4 regions of the Rossellomorea sp. FM04394 genome follow, and region 1 is predicted to be linked to each of the others. Evidence: riboswitches for the same ligand, from Rfam matches in the RefSeq annotation. Region 1 holds a riboswitch; each other region holds the start of a gene.
What was found. A riboswitch is a leader RNA that binds a small molecule or an ion and turns the genes downstream of it on or off. The one in region 1 is predicted to bind S-adenosylmethionine.

Region 1 (3,133 bases):
TGACGCCTTTGTTCACTTCTCTTAAAGCTATTTCTACCATGCGGGCGTAAAACGGAGCGGCTCCGATAATTAGTGCCGGAAGGGCTGCATTCGCTCCACGGATCGTATCCAATAAAAACTTGGTGAATGGAATTAATAATACAATCAAAATAATGAACGGAATCGATCTGAATACATTCACGACTGCACTTGTAATCGTGTATGTCAGTTTGTTATCCCATAGATTTTCCTTAGAGGTGAGGAAGAGCAAAATCCCGAGGATCATTCCGAGTACAAAGGTAATCACTACAGACATCCCGGTCATATACAGGGTTTCGAGGGTCGCTTCCCACATCTTCTCCCAATCTACATTTGGAAATAAATTTTCAATCATCCTCTTAACACCTCCACTTGAACCAGTTGCTTTTCTGCAAACGCTAAAGCATCTTTGATGATCCGTTCATCCCCATCAAGGTGAACAAATAACGTTCCATAGGCACCCTTTTGGGTTTGGGAGATTTGTCCTTGAAGGATGTTCACGTCTAAGTCAAACTTCCTTATCAGAGTGGTGATGAGGGGCTGCTCAGTTGATTCACCTACAAAAGTGAATTTCAACACTTTTCCATTCGGATATTGCGTCAATAGGTGATCAATGGTTTCACCCGTTTCTTTTGCTTGCGAAACTTCTTTCACGAAACGCTTTGTCACTTGCTCTTGTGGATTTCGGAACACTTCCAATACATCGCCGAGTTCCACGACCTTGCCCTGCTCCATGACTGCGACACGGTGGCAAATCTTCTGAATCACGTGCATTTCATGAGTGATCAGGACAATCGTCAGCCCTAAGCGTTTATTAATATCCACCAATAAATCAAGGATGGAATCGGTTGTTTGTGGATCTAAAGCGGAAGTAGCTTCATCACATAATAGGACATCGGGATTGTTAGCAAGGGATCTGGCAATCCCAACACGTTGTTTCTGTCCTCCGCTCAGTTGAGACGGGTAGGCATCTCCTCTGCCTTCCAACCCTACAAGCTTCAATAATTCATTGGATCTTTGAACTCTCTCTTTCTTTGATACTCCGGCAATTTCTAATGGGAACTGTATATTTTCTAATACTGTCCTGGACCAGAGGAGATTAAAGTGTTGAAAAATCATGCCTATTGACTGTCTTGCTTCCCGAAGCTTTTTACCCTTTACTTGGGAAACGATTTGACCATTCACGTCCACTATTCCTTCTGTGGGAACCTCGAGACCATTAAGCATGCGGATCAGCGTACTCTTACCTGCTCCACTATAGCCAATCACCCCAAAAATTTCTCCTCGGGCAATCTCGATATTGACGCCATCAACGGCTGAGATCGAACCCGATTTGGATTGATAGATTTTTTTTACATCTGAAATGGTAATCATGTTGTATTCCACCTTCTTTCGGAGTAAAACGACCTGTTTAATCAGGATTATTGGTGTACCTACCTGGCGTTTTCCGGTTACATTTTTTATTTCAATAAAAAATGCCTTTCCGCGATAAGCAGAAAGGCATAATCATATAGGACTATCCTTTCTCTCATCTGTCAAAGCCATTGCTTTGAGTGAATTGGCACCATTTCAATTTTCATTGACGGTTGCCGGGCTTCATAGGGCACGTCCCTCCACCTCTCTTAATAAGAGTAAAGTATCGATTATTAAATTTTTTAATAAGTTAAAGACTCTGAAAATTTGCTACAAGAGAGATTCTATCATCGGTGATCGAGTGTGTCAATTATTTTTTCTACTCATTCTTTAAACTTCAACCGGCTCTTTTCTCCTTGACCTCGTCAGCCAAAGAACAGACTCAACAAATAGAAGTGGGCGATACCCTCCTCTGATTTTAAGCTCTCCGGATTCAATCAGTTGAGACAACCGTTCCTCCCCTGTAAGTAGGGAAACCACTTTTCCCTCCATTCCTTCGATTACGAAATGAGCGTCTTCACTCAAATCATCTAATACAACGCACCCCTTGCTGGAAATAGAAATACCGTACAAATCTTTTCCACAATCAAAGTGAAGAACAAATGGGCTGTCTGGAAATAAGAGTCGTAAGTGATATCTTGAATGACACTGATCTACTAATTCCTCTAAATATATTCGCATGAATACCCTCCCAGTGAAACTTCTATATTATTACAATTCCACTTTTAGGTATTTATCCCTTTTATACTTTCTCGACATGTTTTGAACGTATCCATCTAATTTGTCGAACAGTAAGAATCTGGATGAATACTAGCCAAAAAATGATGCCATTCGCAACATTTCCCGAGAAATATGTCTTCGTTTGTAGAAAGAAAATCGTTTAGAAAATAGACATATAAAAAAGACCTTCTCCCAAAAGGTCTCTTATCCACTAACGATCAGTGATCTTGTTTAAGGTTTCATATAAAAATGGAACGGAATGAAAGGCATAGATCCTGTCCCTTTCGACCCCATCCTTAAATAAAAGTAAGCAGGGTACACTTTCGATGGATTGTCCTTCTGCGAATTGGGGCAAATAATTCAAGTTGGCCTTCACAAAATGAAAAGGTTGCGGAAGCTTTTCCACTACGTCAATCATTTTACTTGCAACCTGACAAGTACCACACATCGGGGTATACAGGTAAACGGCTTCAAACGTATTGTCTTCAATCAGATGGGTTAATGTTTCGGTATTACTTACCTCCATCAAAACTAGATCATCCTTTTTCCTAAATATTCTTTATGAACGTCTATATTGGCTCCAATCAGGACAGACGCCAAGTGATACTCCGGAGCTGCTGCCACTTCCTTGTACATGCGATCAATGTACAAATGTTCAGCTTCAGGGAACTCACGTTTAAATTGCTTTCGTAATTTTTCACCTGCATCATCAGCATCTACGAGGATATAGACATCCCTTTCCAATAATGCATCAATGAGTTCGTCCATTTTCGTAATGCTAATCGTCCCGTTTGTACAAATAATTTCAATCGGTTCTTTAATGATATGTTTCACTTTTCGTTTGTCTGTTGTCCCTTCGACAATGATTACTTTTTCGTCAAGTTCCATCATGATCATCACCTTATCTTTCAGAAATAAGATTACGATAGTATATTCAAATAACAAGAGATGATGTACACTTTCTACACTTTCTGCTTATATT
Region 2 (3,133 bases), 1.0 Mb from region 1:
GCTGCCGCTCTCTCTTTAGGAAACCGAAAGGAAAGGAATCCTGATAATACTAGACAGATAAAGAAAGAGTAAAAGATGATGGTGGGACCGATGAAACCTTCCGAAAGTTTCCCCATCATAAAGACAGCAATCCCGAAGCCCAATGAACCGAACAGACGGATATTACCGTAGTTATACCGGACTTTACTTGTATACTTCAAGCTGATACTATCTGATACAGGAATGATTGCACTTTGAAAAATCGCGACTAGAATGGCCACTAGAAGCAGGCCATAGTAAAAGTCCATAAACAAGTAACCGAGTGCAAAGATTCCCGCCACTAAAGAGGTTAAACCAAGAACCACGGTAGGACGATTAGTTGTGTCACTGACCATTCCCCAAATAGGCTGGAAGAAAATCATCATGATGGGACCTACAGACATGATCGTTCCAATCTGATAACCATTTAACCCTACGCTTTCGCTCAAATACACACTGAGTAAGGGATATAAACTACCTACACCGAAGAACGTTAATAAATAGAATCCTTGCAAGGTAAAAATTTGATTTCGTACATTTCTTTCCACTACCGTATCCCCCAAGATGTTTTTGTCTTCCTTATAGTAGACCTTGAACGTTCAATTGTCCATGAGTTTATGCCTTATTATGGATAAAGTCATGTTTTTCAAAGCTCTTTCCGGCGTTCTCGTCTTATGCTTGTCGGGACTGAACGAGCCGCCTTCGCTTTTGGTTCATCCAGCTGTGGCGGCTAGTCCCTCGAGGTCATAACCCAAGAACGCCAAAAAGGCAAAAGGCGCCTTTCCGGCGTTCTCGTCTTATGCTTGTCGGGACTGAACGAGCCGCCTTCGCTTTTGGTTCAGAAAAATTTCCCGTTTGACTTTTTTGAATAAACCCTTTAAAGTATGGAAGTATATTTTAAATCAACTAAATACGATATTCTTCTTATCCAGAGAGACGGAGGGACTGGCCCTGCGATGTCTCGGCAGCGGACTCATATTGAGTGCTGTGCCACATCCAGCAAGCGAAATGCTTGAAAGATAAGGGGAGTGTTTCGTTCTATTGAAACCTCTTCTTATTTTGGAAGGGGTTTTTTGTATGTTAGTAAATTGAACGATGACAAAGGAGTGTTAGGAATGAATCAAGAAAGAGGAAATCTATTGGCATTACTGCCTTTAATCATATTTGTTTCTCTGTTCCTTGGAGCAGGCATCATTTCAGGAGACTTTTATGCCTTTCCTGTATTAGTATCAATTATCATTGCATCCGTTGTAGGTCTGTTGATGAACCGAAAAGAGACGTTAACGGCTAAGGTTGAGCGTTTCGCTAAAGGAGCCGGTCATCCTGATATCATGATCATGGTCTTTATCTTCCTTTTAGCAGGGGCTTTTTCAGGAGTAGCTGAAAAGATGGGCGCCGTTGATTCAACCGTGAATTTTGCCCTTTCCGTGCTGCCTGGTAACTTGATCATTGTGGGATTATTCATTATCGCTGCTTTCATTTCGTTATCGATGGGAACATCCATGGGGACGATCGCAGCACTCGCGCCAATCGGTGTCGGGATTAGTTCAGGGACAGATATTTCTATGCCCCTTGCCATGGCAACGGTCATTGGAGGTGCGATGTTCGGAGATAACTTATCATTTATTTCTGATACAACTATTGCAGCTGTTCGTACACAGAAAACGGAAATGAAAGATAAATTCAAAGTCAACTTCTTTATTGTATTACCTGCTGCCATCGTCACAATAGTGATTCTCCTTTTTCTTACTATGGGGAATCAGTCGACTGTCGGAGCGGAAAGCTTTAATTGGATCAAAATTCTGCCTTACCTTGGAGTTATCATCGGTGCTCTTGCAGGATTAAATGTGTTTGTCGTTTTGTTAGGCGGAATTGTTTTAGCTGGAATCATTGGATTCATTGATGGAAGCTTTACCCCAGCCAGTTATTTCGGGAGTGTAGCCGATGGGATGACTGGCATGGCAGAGATTGTCATCCTTTCTGTGCTGATAGGCGGAGTTGTCGAACTCATTCGCCATAACGGCGGAATTCAGGCTTTACTTTATCACGCCACTCGCAAAATCAAGTCTCCTCAGGGAGCACAGCTTGCTACAGCAGGATTAGTAAGTTCTACTAATCTTTGCACAGCAAACAACACGATCTCAATCATCATTGCTGGCCCGCTTGCTAAAACGATCAGTGAGAACTATGGCGTTGATGCCCGTAAATCAGCCAGTATCCTTGATATTTTCTCTTGTTCCGTTCAAGGATTGATTCCTTACGGAGCACAGGCTCTGTTAGTGGCTGAAGTTGCAGGCATATCACCGATCAGCATCATTCCATATGCTTTCTACCCTGTCCTGATTGCTGTTTGCGGACTTATTGCCATTCGATTTGCACTTCCTAAATTCACTCGCAAATCAGCACCTGATGCAAATCCGGTTCGATCTTAATAAATGAGAGTAGAGAGACAAATCCTTTGAGGTTTGTCTCTTTTTTTGATACTCTCTTTTCGCAAAGATTGTTGCTTTTTAACATAAGCACTGTTAAGGCTCTGTCAATTAGTGAGTGCTGGATGGTGAGGGGAACTGCTCCGCTTGCAGCTAGCGTTCGGCCGAGCCTCCTCAGCTTAGCCGAACGGGGTCTCGGCACGCCCGTACTTCCGCAGGAGTCTGCGCAGTTCCCCTCACCATCTTTTACAGTTTTTTTGTGACAGAGCTTCAAACTGTGCTAGAAAACAAAATTACTTAAAAGATACTTCCTTAAGAGAGACAATCTCTCCTTAACTTAAATGAGATTGTTTGCTAGAAAGCTTCTTTTAATTGTTTTCGATTAAGGATTCATGCTCAGAAAGTTGATTGGAGCGGAAGGATGCTCGACTCCTGCGGGAATAGCTGGACAGGTGAGACCCCGGAGGCGCAGCCGAGGAGGCTCACCGCCAGCCCCGCGGAAAGCGAGCATCCTGGAGCGGAAATCAACTAGTACTTTCTCTTCTATAATAACAACAAACTTTACGAAATGAGCTTTTTGATAAGAAAAAAGCAGATCCCCTTACAGGAATCTGCTCTCTTTTTATAATAAATCATTTACATGATAAAGCTTGCCACTTTCAAGTTCGCTTTCTGTCACAAGCTTA
Region 3 (3,133 bases), 290 kb from region 1:
ACCTAAGATCAAGGTACTGAGCATGAATGTCATCCCGGCAGAATCAACAGTGGAAAAAGCGCTGGAGTTGAAGAACGGAGATCCCGTCAATCGGTTAGAGAGAATTCGTTATTCAGACGGGCTGCCCCTGCAATATGAGGTGGCCTATCTGCCCTGGTACAAGACGCCCGGGCTGGATAAAGACGAATGTGAAAGATCACTTTACAAGCTCCTGGAAACACAGTTTGAGATAAAAATTAAAAAGACCGTCGAAACGATTGAATTATTTTTAGCAGATGAACGAGTGGCAGAAAAGCTTGAGGTACCAGAGGGGACGCCTTGCTTTATGATTGAGACGACGGCTTATGTAGAGGATGGATCGGTGATCGAATTTTCCAAAGCGATTTTCAGGGGAGATAAAGCGAGCTTTCTTGTAGAAAGAACCTATTAGAGAAAAGGGGATGGGGGATTATGAGGAATGTGATCGTCAACGCAGATGATTTTGGTTTATGCCGGGGGGTGAACTACGGAATCGTTGATAGTCACCGGTTTGGAATCGTCAACTCAACAACGATGCTGGTCAATATGCCGGGGACTTTGCACGCGGTGGAATTAGCACGTCTTTATCCGGAATTACAGGTTGGGATCCATTTAACGCTGACATGCGGAAGACCGGTTTCAGGTGGAGTATCATCTCTGCTGGATGAGAGGGGCTATTTCCGTTACACCAGCAGGATTTTTGAAGAAAAAGAAATCAATGTGGATGAGGTTGAGATGGAGTGGGAGGCTCAGGTGGATAAATTTCTATCATTCGGCTTGCCCCTTTCCCATATTGACAGTCATCACCATGTTCATAGCTTTCGGCCTTTGATCCCTGTGGTGAAGAGGTTGTCGGAGCGCTTTGGGGTTCCGGTCCGGAATGTGCCCTGTGATGGATTTGATGGAATGAATGTGTTAACCGACCGTTTCTCGATGGACTTTTATGGTGACGGAGTGTCGGTTGAAGGATTAAAGAGGATATTGGACAGCAGTGAGGAAGGTGAGACGCTTGAGATTATGTGTCATCCGGCGTATGTTGATACATACTTGAAAGGGAATTCGTCTTATTGTGAGCAGAGGTTGAGGGAGTTGGATGTGTTGACGGGGATTAAGGAGTGGACGTTTTAATTTGGTTGATTGAGAGATTACAAGTTGGTGCGAGTTGTTATGACAAATGATCGGGGTGCTGCTCTAGAAGGCAGTGCCTTTTTCTATTGGTAATGGAGATTTGTCCGATTTAGGGGTGGAAGGGAAGGTTTTTGGATAGTATATATGGTTTTTGAGTCTTTGAGATGGTGTTAGGAAGGATTTGATCTGAATTTCATGTGAAATATATGGATTGTTAGGATGAGAGAAGGTTTATTATCGACTTTCGCTCTTTTATTATCGACTGTAAAAAAACGGATGACCCCCCAGATTAAACCCATATCCGCTCCCCCTAAAAAAATCCCTATCCCAGTGCATCAATATAAATAACGCTTACATAAGAACAACTGCAAAATTCCCTATTGACTTCCATTCACATACCCAGTATTATCCTCTATAAGATTAAAAAATTAGAAAATTACATACTTTCAATTATCCAGAGTGACCGAGGGATCAGGCCCTACGACGTCCGGCAACCTCCAGTATTGGAACGGTGCTAATTCCTGCAGAATGATTTCATTCTGAGAGATAAGTCGAGATAAACAGGCGATGCTTCTTTCAGTTGAAAGAGGCATTTTTTTATTGGATAAAAAAAGGGGTGTGCACATTGATCGAGATTCGAAATCTAGTTAAAACCTACAAAACAAAAAAGCAAACCGTGGTCGGTGTCGATAACGTTTCAGTAACAATTGAAAAGGGTGAAATCTTCGGGATCGTCGGATACAGCGGAGCGGGTAAGAGCTCACTCATTCGCTGCTTGAATCTACTTGAAACCCCGACATCGGGTGAAATCATCATTGATGGACAGGATTTTACGAAGCTCACCTCCAAACAACTAAGGTTAGCCCGCCAGAAAACGAGCATGATCTTTCAACATTTTCACCTGATCAAATCAAAAACGGTGTTTGACAATCTGGCTTTTGCCTTGAAAGCGGCACGTGTACCGAAAGGGAACATCAAACCCAGAGTCGTTGAGCTCCTGGAGATGGTCGGTCTATCGGACAAAGCGGACGCTTATCCGGCCCAGCTCAGCGGAGGACAAAAGCAAAGAGTCGGGATTGCAAGGGCCCTGGCGAACAACCCATCGGTTTTACTTTGCGACGAAGCGACATCGGCACTGGATCCGAATACGACCAAATCAATCTTGCAACTCTTAAAAAAGATTAATAAAGAACTAGGGTTGACGATCGTGCTCATCACCCACGAAATGGAAGTGGTGAAGGAAATCTGCGACCGGATGGCCGTGATGCAGGATGGGAAAATCGTGGAGGAAGGTCCGGTATACGACTTGTTTGCAGAACCTAAGCAGCCTTTAACGAAGCAATTCATCGAAACGATTCTTCAATTTGAACTCCCGCCACACCTTGTGGAATCAAGGAAAGGTAAGCTGATCAAAATCCAATTCAAAGGGTCGATCGCAGAGGAAAGCGTCGTTTCAGAAGTGTTCCAGAAATACAAAGTGAGAGGCAACATCCTTCACGGCAAGATCGAATATATCCAGGAAGTTCCCCTGGGGATATTCATCATGGAACTGATCGGGTCCCATGAAGAAATCGAAGCCGCGATCCGGTTCATCACGCTGAAGACGCAAAGCTTGGAGGTGCTTGAGAATGCTGCCTGATTCATTGACTGCGATTTTACCAGAATTGAATAAAGCTTTTTTTGAAACGGTGTATATGGTGGGGATTTCACTTGGAGTTGCGATTTTAGTGGGATTGCCCCTCGGGATCCTTCTTTTCGTAACAGACAAAGGCTTATTTTTGCAAAATAGTTTGATCAAAAAGGTCGTTGGGTTTGTCGTCAATATGGTGCGGTCGGTTCCGTTCATCATTTTATTGGTCGCACTATTACCATTAACCAAACTATTGACCGGTACCACGATTGGACCGACGGCAGCATCGGTATCACTCTCTGTTGCGGGAATTCCGTTTTTTGCGAGAATGGTAGAAACATCATTGCGTGAAATTGA
Region 4 (3,133 bases), 160 kb from region 1:
CTGGGATTACCGAATAAAGATGATGTGCGAGAGGGTGTCATTGCTTATAAAATAGCAGCACATGCAGCGGATTTGGCGAAAGGCCATCCAGGGGCACAAGTCAGAGATAATGCCGTTTCTAAGGCTCGATTTGAATTTAGGTGGAATGACCAATTTAATTTATCCCTGGACCCGGAACGTGCAAGGGAGTACCATGATGAAACACTTCCTGCAGAAGGGGCAAAAACGGCCCATTTTTGTTCAATGTGTGGCCCGAAATTTTGTTCAATGAGAATATCACATGACATAAGGGGAATAAAGAAGACTAGCATGAATGATGTTCATAAGGAAATAGAAAAAGGATTGAAAGAAAAATCGAAGGAGTTTGTGGAAAATGGATCAAACATCTACCGATAAACCTCCTTGTCATGTACTGAAATTGAAGAATGAAATCGTAAAGCTCAATCAGAGAGTCATCCAACTCGAAAAAGAAGTGAAGAGCATTCAGGAAAACTGCAGGCATGTCTTCTATGAAACGGATGTAACAAGGTCTTGTATCAAATGTCACTATGTAGAAAGTACCTATTATTAGAAACGTGTAAGCTATTGATTAAATTTCTTTTGACAGCGTATATGTACCATGCTACGATTATTACAAATTTCGGAATAGTAAATATATATGTGTAACTCTTATTGAGAGTGGTGGAGGGACTGGCCCTGTGAAACCCGGCAACCATTCAACCGATGTGTTGAAAAGGTGCTAATTCCTGCAAAGCACTTTGCTTTGGAAAATAAGAGAGGATTCTAATAAACATGAAGCCCTCTCTATCGCAAGAGAGGGCTTTTCGTTTTTATGAAAGAAAAATTAAATAGATAAATGCAATAGGTGCTGAGCCATCCTCAGCTAAAAGGGAAGACCGGTGAAAATCCGGCACGGTCCCGCCACTGTAATGGGGAGCGACTTATCATTCAACCACTATTTCTATTGAAATGGGAAGGGATAAGAAGCTGTGAACCTAAGTCAGGAGACCTGCCTGTTGTATGCGCTTATGCTCTACGTGGATATAGAGAGGGGTGAGGAATACGTGTTGAGAATACAAGAATGTCTCAACTCTAGTTAGTGATACGTATGAATCTCTCTTTCATTTGAAAGAGAGATTTTTTTGTTGATGACAACCATCTCAAGTATAAGGAGTGAGGATTGAATGAGTAAGGTGATCAGTTCGAATTTAGGATATCCAAGGATCGGTGAAAAGCGTGAATGGAAAAAGACGCTGGAACAATTTTGGGCAGGGAAGATAGAAAAGGATTCCTTCTTAGAACAAATGGAGGAAATACGAGTCAACCACTTGAAGAAGCAATCGGATCAGGGGATTGATTTAGTTCCGGTTGGAGATTTCAGCTTATATGATCATGTGCTTGATACAGCCGTCATGTTCGGCTTGGTTCCCGAGAGGTTTCATTATAGTGGGGGGAAGGTCTCTCTTGAAACGTATTTTGATATGGCTAGAGGCGCGAAGGACGCGGTGGCATTAGAAATGACAAAATGGTTTAATACCAACTATCACTATCTCGTGCCTGAACTTGATGGGATCGCACCACAGTTAGTGGAAAATCGTCCCCTGCATTTTTATAGAGAGGCAAAAGAGAAACTGGGTATAAAAGGTAAACCGGTTATCTTAGGTCCTTTCACTTTTGTGAAATTGTCCAAAGGGTATGAAACCGGTGATTATAAAACTCTTGTTGATCAATTTGTCCCTCTTTATGCTGAAGTATTGCGTGAATTACAGGAAGAGGGTGTAGAGTGGGTACAAATGGATGAACCGATCTTGTGCACTTCCATCGGGGATGAAGAGATGGATCAATTCAAAGAAGTCTATCAAACGCTTAAAGAATCCTGCCCCGGGTTAAAGATCATCCTGCAAACCTATTATGATAGTTTGGAAAGGTACCAGCGGGTGTTAGCACTCCCGGTAGATGGCATAGGGATAGATTTTGTGCATGATCGTGGTGAGAATTTGGCGGCGCTGAAAAGATTTGGTTTTCCTAAGGATAAAATCTTGGCTGCCGGAATTCTCGATGGAAGGAATATTTGGAGAAGTCGTCTTACTGATACCCATACGCTTCTATCGTTCATTGCAGGGTATGTTCCGAGTGATCGCTTAATCATTCAACCATCCTGCAGTTTACTACATGTACCAGTAACCTTGCAGAATGAAGAAACACTTGGCAGTCCCCTCATTGACGCTCTATCATTTGCTGATGAAAAATTACATGAAATCACAATTTTAACAAAGGGGATTCGTGACGGAGCTGATACAATAGAAGATGAGATCGTTCAAAGTGTAACGGCGATTAAGAATTTAAACGAATCACCGCTGCGTAATAATAGGGAGGTGCAGGAAAATGTTGAAGAATTGCACCAAAATAATGTCGGTAGAAAGGTTCCTTTCCATGTTCGTAAGCTGGAACAGGCGAAGTACTTTTCATTACCTTTTCTACCTACCACTACAATCGGCAGTTTTCCTCAAACCCAGGAAGTAAGAAGGCAGAGGTTGAAGTGGAGGAAAGGCGAGCTCTCTGATGGGGAGTATCAACAATATATTCATGCGGAAATAAAACGCTGGATTATAATTCAGGAAGAAATCGGCCTTGATGTATTTGTACATGGTGAATTCGAACGGACGGATATGGTTGAATTCTTTGGTGAGAAATTAGAAGGTTTTCAATTTACGAAGTTTGGATGGGTACAATCATACGGTTCCAGATGTGTGAAGCCGCCACTCATATATGGTGATGTGAATTTCAAAGAACCGATGACGGTTAAAGAAACCATATATGCTCAATCATTAACCGATAAACCGGTTAAAGGGATGTTAACGGGCCCGATCACGATTCTAAATTGGTCATTTGTTCGGAATGATGTATCACGATATGAAGTAGCGAATCAAATCGCACTTTCTCTCCAAAAAGAGATAGAGGAATTAGAAGCCAATGGGATTCGGATGATACAAGTCGATGAGCCGGCACTTAGAGAAGGACTCCCTTTAAAGAGTGAGAATTGGGAGGAATATCTAAAGGCTGCCGTTTATGCTTTCAGATTGGCCACTTCATCTGTACAGAACCAAACCCAGGTCCATACCCATATGTGCTA

Region 2: another riboswitch for S-adenosylmethionine. It lies ahead of ACCB35_RS01120 (Na+/H+ antiporter NhaC family protein); the one in region 1 lies ahead of ACCB35_RS18420 (methionine ABC transporter ATP-binding protein).
Region 3: another riboswitch for S-adenosylmethionine. It lies ahead of ACCB35_RS19805 (methionine ABC transporter ATP-binding protein); the one in region 1 lies ahead of ACCB35_RS18420 (methionine ABC transporter ATP-binding protein).
Region 4: another riboswitch for S-adenosylmethionine. It lies ahead of metE (5-methyltetrahydropteroyltriglutamate--homocysteine S-methyltransferase); the one in region 1 lies ahead of ACCB35_RS18420 (methionine ABC transporter ATP-binding protein).

The regions. Positions count from the first base shown of each region.
Region 1 is NZ_CP168654.1:3,642,002-3,645,134, forward strand. Features, by position in the region: gene ACCB35_RS18415 (methionine ABC transporter permease) at 1-373, opposite strand, end outside; gene ACCB35_RS18420 (methionine ABC transporter ATP-binding protein) at 370-1,392, opposite strand; SAM riboswitch class I at 1,544-1,650, opposite strand; gene ACCB35_RS18425 (SCP2 sterol-binding domain-containing protein) at 1,762-2,112, opposite strand; gene ACCB35_RS18430 (thioredoxin family protein) at 2,363-2,677, opposite strand; gene ACCB35_RS18435 (toprim domain-containing protein) at 2,683-3,042, opposite strand.
Region 2 is NZ_CP168654.1:201,720-204,852, reverse strand. Features, by position in the region: gene ACCB35_RS01125 (MFS transporter) at 1-566, opposite strand, end outside; SAM riboswitch class I at 940-1,044, shown strand; gene ACCB35_RS01120 (Na+/H+ antiporter NhaC family protein) at 1,134-2,450, shown strand; gene ACCB35_RS01115 ((S)-benzoin forming benzil reductase) at 3,070-3,133, opposite strand, start outside.
Region 3 is NZ_CP168654.1:3,935,900-3,939,032, reverse strand. Features, by position in the region: gene ACCB35_RS19815 (GntR family transcriptional regulator) at 1-430, shown strand, start outside; gene chbG (chitin disaccharide deacetylase) at 451-1,146, shown strand; SAM riboswitch class I at 1,594-1,699, shown strand; gene ACCB35_RS19805 (methionine ABC transporter ATP-binding protein) at 1,772-2,785, shown strand; gene ACCB35_RS19800 (methionine ABC transporter permease) at 2,775-3,133, shown strand, end outside.
Region 4 is NZ_CP168654.1:3,484,939-3,488,071, reverse strand. Features, by position in the region: partial or broken gene thiC (phosphomethylpyrimidine synthase ThiC) at 1-396, shown strand, start outside; gene ACCB35_RS17535 (hypothetical protein) at 374-571, shown strand; SAM riboswitch class I at 667-777, shown strand; cobalamin riboswitch at 847-1,032, shown strand; gene metE (5-methyltetrahydropteroyltriglutamate--homocysteine S-methyltransferase) at 1,185-3,133, shown strand, end outside.